Linked DNA regions of Rubripirellula amarantea. The protein of the gene in region 1 interacts with the protein of each later gene in a pairwise test. Links are inferred from orthologs where the notes say so. Each region holds a gene or a part of one and is shown on either strand. Other genes may lie near its edges. The genes, in order: gyrA and Pla22_RS09875.

Evidence for each region.
Region 2: the proteins of gyrA (region 1) and Pla22_RS09875 interact in binary tests that used the Escherichia coli proteins (3 or more experiments, as listed by UniProt). The link is inferred for Rubripirellula amarantea from one-to-one orthologs.

The regions. Positions count from the first base shown.
Region 1 is NZ_SJPI01000001.1:1,627,076-1,630,709, reverse strand. The notes cover bases 172-3,482. They hold gyrA (DNA gyrase subunit A), read right to left. Parts: upstream 3,105-3,482; coding sequence 372-3,104; downstream 172-371. Other genes in these bases: Pla22_RS05890 (MOSC domain-containing protein), read left to right, coding at 3,453-3,482; gap (type I glyceraldehyde-3-phosphate dehydrogenase), read left to right, coding at 172-249. Outside these bases: more of gap, read left to right, coding at 1-171; more of Pla22_RS05890, read left to right, coding at 3,483-3,634. UniProt on the Escherichia coli protein: A type II topoisomerase that negatively supercoils closed circular double-stranded (ds) DNA in an ATP-dependent manner to maintain chromosomes in an underwound state.
Region 2 is NZ_SJPI01000001.1:2,710,186-2,713,578, forward strand. The notes cover bases 89-3,158. They hold Pla22_RS09875 (DNA gyrase subunit B), read left to right. Parts: upstream 89-397; coding sequence 398-2,920; downstream 2,921-3,158. Other genes in these bases: rnhA (ribonuclease HI), read left to right, coding at 89-260; proB (glutamate 5-kinase), read right to left, coding at 3,045-3,158. Also shown: more of rnhA, read left to right, coding at 1-88; more of proB, read right to left, coding at 3,159-3,393. UniProt on the Escherichia coli protein: DNA gyrase negatively supercoils closed circular double-stranded DNA in an ATP-dependent manner to maintain chromosomes in an underwound state.

The DNA.
Region 1 (3,634 bases):
AAGGACGCCACCTACGAAGAGATCTGTGCAGCGATGAAGGCTGCTTCCGAAGGCCCAATGAAGGGCGTGATGGGTTACACCGAAGACAAGGTCGTTTCGACTGACTTCCGTGGCGAAACTCGCACTTCGGTCTTCGACGCCGACGCCGGCATCCAACTCGATGGAACCTTTGTGAAGGTCGTATCCTGGTACGACAACGAATGGGGTTACAGCAACAAGGTTCTCGATCTGGTTGCCAAGATCGCGTAACGATGCTTCACCAAATGATGCTGTCGCGATGAATTCGTCGCGACAGCGTTACGCCAAAAAGAAAACCCGGCCAGTGATGGCCGGGTTTTTTTGTACTCGCTCGCTGAAAAGAACTTTATCGCTTACTCATCGTCGGATCCCGATGGTTCGTCCGCGGACACTTCATCATCGCCAACCTCTTTCGAAGTTTCCGTGACCTGCGTGGCGTCTACGGTTGCGACTGCGGAATCGTCAGTCACTTGTTCTTCCGTTTCTCCGGTCTCGGATTCTTCTTCCGCGGGAACTCGAACAACCGCGATGAGTGAATCATCGGCATCGACGCTCATGATTCGGACACCTTGGGTGTTTCGTCCGATCACACTGATGTCGTTGCCACTGATACGTTGAATCTTGCCTTTGCTGGTCATCATGAACACTTCGTCGTTGTCGCCAACTCGAGCGATACCGATAACTTTGCCATTGCGAGCGCTGGTGCGGATATCCCGCAGTCCTTTACCGCCACGCTTTTGCGTTCGGTAGCGAGCTCCCGATGATGTACTTGCTTCCTCATCCGAGTCAGATGCCGCTTCACTTTCATCATCGTTGTCAGATCCCGCTGCCACGGCGTTGGGTCCAAAGTACGTTCGCTTGCCGTAACCCTTTTCGCAAACAGTTAGCAGCGTCGCTTCGGGATCCGCAACGACCATGCCGACGACATAGTCGTCTCCAACAAGACTGATGCCTTTGACACCTGACGTATTTCGCCCCATCGGCCGGGCATCGGATTCGCGGAACCGAATGGCCATTCCACCGGCCGTAACAAGGATGACCTCATCGCCGGGGCCGACCACTTTCGCATCGACAAGTTCATCGTCTTCGCGAAGTTTGATCGCAATGATGCCGCCACGTTTGGGTCGCGAGTACTGTTCCAGCGGAGTTTTCTTGACCAAACCACTGCGTGTGGCCATCACGACGTAATAGCCTTCCTGGTCGAAATCACGAATCGCGAGACATTCCGCGATCTTTTCGTCTTTCTCAAGATTCAACAGGTTCACGATCGCCCGACCTTTGGCATCCCGGGCGAGCTGGGGTAAATCGTAAACCTTTTGCCAACGCACCTTGCCGGCTGTGGTCAAGAACAGCAAGTAAGCGTGAGTGCTAGCGACAAACAAGTGCTCGATCGGATCTTCCTCATCCGTCTTTGCACCCTTAAGCCCTTTACCGCCACGGCGTTGGGTGTTGTAAACACTTGATGGAGTTCGCTTGATGTAACCCTGGTGCGAGATCGAAACCACCATCGTCTCTTCGGTGATCAAATCTTCCAGGTCGATGTTACCCAGTTCTTCCATCGAAATTTCGGTGCGACGTACGTCACCGAAACGCCGCTTCATTTCTTCAAGGTCGTCCTTGATGATTCCGTAGATGCGTTCCTGGCTGCCCAGGATGTCTAGGTAGTCGGTAATCTCGGCGAGCAATGCTTTGTGTTCGTCGGTCAACTTCTCTTGCTCGAGGTTGACCAATTGGCCAAGCCGCATGCGAAGAATTTCGTCGGTCTGAACACTGGTTAGCGTGTACGAATCAGCCACGCCGCGTTCTTCTTGGAACAACTTGAAACCGTCATCGCCGAGTGCCCGATTCATCAGTGCAGCAGGGCAGGGGATCCCCATCAAACGTTCTTTCGCCTCGGGTTGAGTCCGAGATTCGCGAATGGTTTTGATGATCTCGTCGATATTGGCAAGAGCCAACAACAACCCTTCAACCGTATGCTTACGACGACGTGCGCGGGCGAGCAAGAATTGAGTACGCCGGCGAATGACCGTGACCCGGTGACGAATGAATTCCGTCAGGATCTCCTTCAACGTCAACTCACGCGGCTTGCCGTCCACCAACGCCAAGAAAATGACCGAGAACGTCGTTTGAAGTGGCGAAAACTGGAAGAGCTGGTTCAAAATCACATCGGGATCGCCATCACGCTTAAGCTCGATGACGATTCGAACAGGCTCCTTCAAATCGCTCTCATCGCGAATTGCCGAGATGCCTTTGATCCGTTCGTCGTTGACCAGTTCTGCGATTTTCTTGACCACGCCATCGCGGGTCTGCTGGTACGGGATCTCGTGGATCAGAATCCGCGTTCTGGTTCCCTTTTTCTCTTCGACAGAGGTTTTCGCTCGCAAGATGATCGTGCTTCGCCCGGTCTTGTAGCCGCGACGAATGCCGCCTCGACCGCAAATGATTCCGCCAGTCGGGAAGTCAGGTCCTGGAACGATCTCGAAAAGCTCTTCGTCCGAGATCGCTGGATTGTCGACCATCGCAATCAACGCGTCACAAACCTCAGTCGGGTTGTGTGGCGGAATGCTGGTTGCCATCCCCACCGCGATACCACCGCTACCGTTGACCAGCAAGTTGGGGAACTTACTCGGCAAAACCGTTGGCTCGGTACGAGCTTCGTCATAGGTCGGAATGTAGTCAACGGTATCGAGCTTGATGTCCTCAAGCAGTGCCGCCGCAACAGGACTCAAACGAGCTTCGGTATATCGCATCGCAGCAGGTGGCAGACCAGCGATCGAGCCAAAGTTCCCCTGCTTGTCAATCAACAATCGCCGAAGGTTCCATTCCTGGGCCATCCGAACCAAGGTCGGGTAAATCACACTTTCACCGTGCGGGTGATAGTTACCCGAAGTGTCACCCGAGATCTTCGCACATTTGACCCGTTTGCTGCCTGGGCCGAGATTCAAGTCGTTCATCGCGACCAAGATCCGCCGCTGCGATGGCTTCAAGCCGTCGCGCACGTCCGGCAAGGCACGGCTAACGATGACGCTCATCGCGTACGTTAGATAACTGTCGCGAAGCTCGTCTTCGATAGGCAGATCGATCATTCGGAACGCGCCGGCACCTGTGTTACCGTCACCATTTCCACCGCCGCCGGAGCCCTCGTCTTCGGGGTCGATTTCCGGTTCGTCGTCGTTGTTACCGTTCTCGTCTGCCAAGGTCAGATTTCCTCAAGGAAATTCCACGAAGGGGATCGCGGAAATATGCAAAAAACCATCGAAAAAGGGGTCTTCTTCGGCTCGCTAATCGAGCCTCGCATTCTACGATAAATAGGGTTCCTTCACCACGGGGCAGGTGACCTGCTAGAACCACATCTCAGCTTGATTTTTGCGGCAAAAAGCACGTCTTTCGTCGTTTCGCTACGCCACCTCTACTCGTGCCACAAGACTCCACCGGTGACTGCCAAGATCGCGAGCCTCCAAATCGGGAAAGTTGTCACCGAGGGTGACCCAGAAACGAACGATGTGACTCGTCGATTATGGTCGAGTGCATTCGACAAACGCCCCGTCGCTCATTCGGTAACCTGCCACTTGATGGGAATTGAAGGTGATGAAGTTGCCGACACCAAGAACCACGG
Region 2 (3,393 bases), 1.1 Mb from region 1 along the record:
CGCTGTATGCAGATAGTACTTACGTACTTCAGGGCATGAAGACTTGGATGGCAGGTTGGAAATCACGTGGCTGGAAACGCAAAGACGGATCCAAGCTCGTACCGGTCAAGAATGTCGAATTGTGGAAGCGATTGGACGCTTTGATGAGTCAGCACGAGATCCATTTCGAGCATGTCAAGGGTCACGATGGGCACGTTGAAAATGAACGCTGTGACGTGCTTGCGGTGGCTGCCTACCAGCGGTATCTGAAAAAGTCCTAAATCGCTGTTTTTTGCTTTGTTTTTGAGGCTGCCCCTCGTCATAGCCCAATCGCGTTAGGAAGCAAAAAACGGTACAATGGGAACCTACACGCATCGAAGCGTGAAGTTCCGTTTTCCTGGTCTTTTTGCGAATCCTAATGAGCGACGCTCCTCCTGCACCGGCTGCTGACGAAAACACCCCCACGCAAACAGGCCCCACCGCCAATTCGGAGTACACCGACAAGGATTTGCAGCGTCTGTCGGACCTCGAACACGTCCGTGCACGACCGAGTATGTACATCGGCGATACATCCTCGGGCGGCCTGCACCACCTTGTTTACGAAGTCGTCGACAACTCGATCGACGAAGCGATGGCTGACTTCGCCAAGAGCGTTTCGGTCGTCGTTCACACCGACGGTTCAGTGACCGTTGAGGACGATGGGCGGGGCATCCCCGTCACGCCTCACGAGCAACTGACCGAGGAACTTGGTCGCGAAGTCACCACCCTTGAAGGTGTGATGACGATGCTGAAGTTTGGTGGCAAGTTCAAGAAAGGTGCTTATCAAACGTCCGGCGGTCTACACGGTGTGGGTGTGACGGTCGTGAACTTCCTAAGCCAATGGGCGGAAGTGGAAGTGTCTCGGGATGGCTTCACCTGGACTCAGGAATACGAACGCGGTGTTCCTACGGGGCCTGTTCAAAAGGGCCGAGCGACGAAGAAGAAAGGTACCAAGACCACGTTCAAGGCCGATGGTCAGATCTTCGACACGCTTAAGTACAGCTACGACACGCTTTACAAACGGTTGCAGGAGCTCGCCTTCCTGAACTCTGGCGTTCACATCAAGTTCCTCGACGAGCGGAACGGTGAATCGGGCGATTTCAAATACGAACGCGGGCTTGTCGAATTCGTCGAGCACCTCAATCGCGCCTCGGATGTGCTCCACGCAGACGTCATTCAAATTGTTGGCGAAAAAGACGGCGTGCAGTACGACATCGCGATGCAGTACAGCACCGAATACACCGAGAACGTTCAGTCCTACGTGAACAACATTCACACAACCGAAGGCGGCACGCACGTGTCGGGTTTCCGTTCGGCGTTAACGCGAACGCTGAACAACTATGGCAAGAAAGAAAACCTGTTCAAGAACACGGTTCCCTCGGGAGACGATTTCCGCGAAGGCATCACCGCCGTGATTAGCGCTCGAGTGCCAGAGCCGAAGTTTGAAGGGCAAACCAAGACTAAACTTGGCAACAACGATGTCGAAGGCATCATCAACAGCGGCGTCGGTGAAACTCTTGCCAAGTTCATGGAAGAGAACCCCAAGGTCGCTCAATCTATCGTTCGCAAAGGCATGTTAGCGGCCGAGGCTCGTGAAGCAGCACGCAAAGCCAAAGACCTCATGCGGCAGCGAAAAAGCGCACTTTCGGGTGGCGGTTTGCCAGGTAAATTGCGAGATTGCATCAGCAAGAATCGCGATGAATGTGAGCTGTACTTAGTGGAAGGTGACTCGGCCGGTGGATCGGCCGAAGGTGGGCGAATGCGTGATTTCCAGGCGATTTTGCCGCTGCGTGGTAAGATCATCAACGCCTACAAATCGCGTGAAGCGAAGGTGCTTGAGAACACCGAAGTTCAATCCATGATCCAGGCCATCGGCACAGGGATCGGTATGGATCAGGATCTTAACAAGCGTCGTTACAACAAAATCGTCATCATGACTGACGCCGACGTTGACGGTTCGCACATTCGCACGTTGCTGCTTTGTTTCTTTTATCGACAAATGTACGAGCTTGTTGCACGCGGGCACGTCTACGTTGCCCAGCCACCGTTGTTTCGGGTTCAGCACGGAAAGAATCGCTATTACATCCAAAGCGATGCCGAGATGAAGTCTCAATTGCTCGATCGAGGTTTGCAGGACACTGTCTTTGAAGCCGAAGACGGGCGTCGTGTTGAAGGCGAAAAGATGCGTCAACTTTGTACGACGCTTGCGACGATGGAAGACGCCATCAACGCACTTGAGCAACGCGGCATCAGTCTACGGATTCACGCCCAGCGGTTTGATCCCGTGGCCGAGAAATTGCCGTCGCTGTTGCTGACCCATGGCAATATTGAGGAATGGTTCAACAACCAAGAAGACGTCGAAAAGTTCCTTAACGAAAAAGGCTTGGTGCTAGAGTACGACACCGAGGAAGTGGAAGAAGACGAAAGCGGTGAAATGGTTGCCAAGGCACCGGTCGAGCCGCCTGCAAACTTGGCGCACCTGACCGAATTGCATGAAGTCAAGACGATCAACAGCGGCTTGAAAGAGATGCAGACGCTTGGATTCACGATTGACGATTTGATTCCTGTCGAACGAACAGGATCCACCACGGCAAGATTCGAGTTGCTGCGGGGCGAAGACGTTCGTCGACCGCTCGAAGACCTGCGAGCTCTGTTGCCTGAAGTTCGAGCAGCGGGTGAAAAAGGTTTGCAAGTGACGCGTTTCAAAGGTCTTGGTGAAATGAACGCGGAAGAGCTTCGTGAAACGACACTCGATCCTGCTAATCGGACCTTGCTGCGGGTGAACTTGACCGATGCCGGTGCCGCGGACGAAATGTTCCGTTTGCTGATGGGCGACAAGGTCGAGCCGCGACGCGAATTCATCGAAACTCACGCACTCGATGTGCGAAACCTGGATATCTAATTCGCAGCAGTTGCCCAGTGTGACTGCCGATGCTGATTGCTCGCACGCGGGCCGTTGGCCGCGTCTTGCTTAGCACGGATTGGCTAGACGCGGCTGAGCTTCGTGTTCTAGGTCGTCACTGATTCTAGGTTGTCACTAGGTTGTCACGATGAATGACGCACTCGTACGAGCGGTGACCGAGGATCTCGCTGATCTGGTCACTGGGACGACCAAGGATCTTCTCAACTTCGCTGGAGGGATAATTGCAAAGTCCCTTAGCAATTTCCTTGCCGTGGGGGTCATGGATTGCGACCACACCGCCTCGGCTGAACGATCCACTAACGCTCGTGATACCGATCGCCAGCAGGCTGCTGCCTTTATGGAGCAGCGCCTTGACGGCTCCGGCGTCCAGGGTCAGCGTGCCGGTAGCATGGGCCGAGGAACCGATCCAACGTTTGCGGCCGCGGATTGAGTGTTCTTTTTCCGGCAAAAAC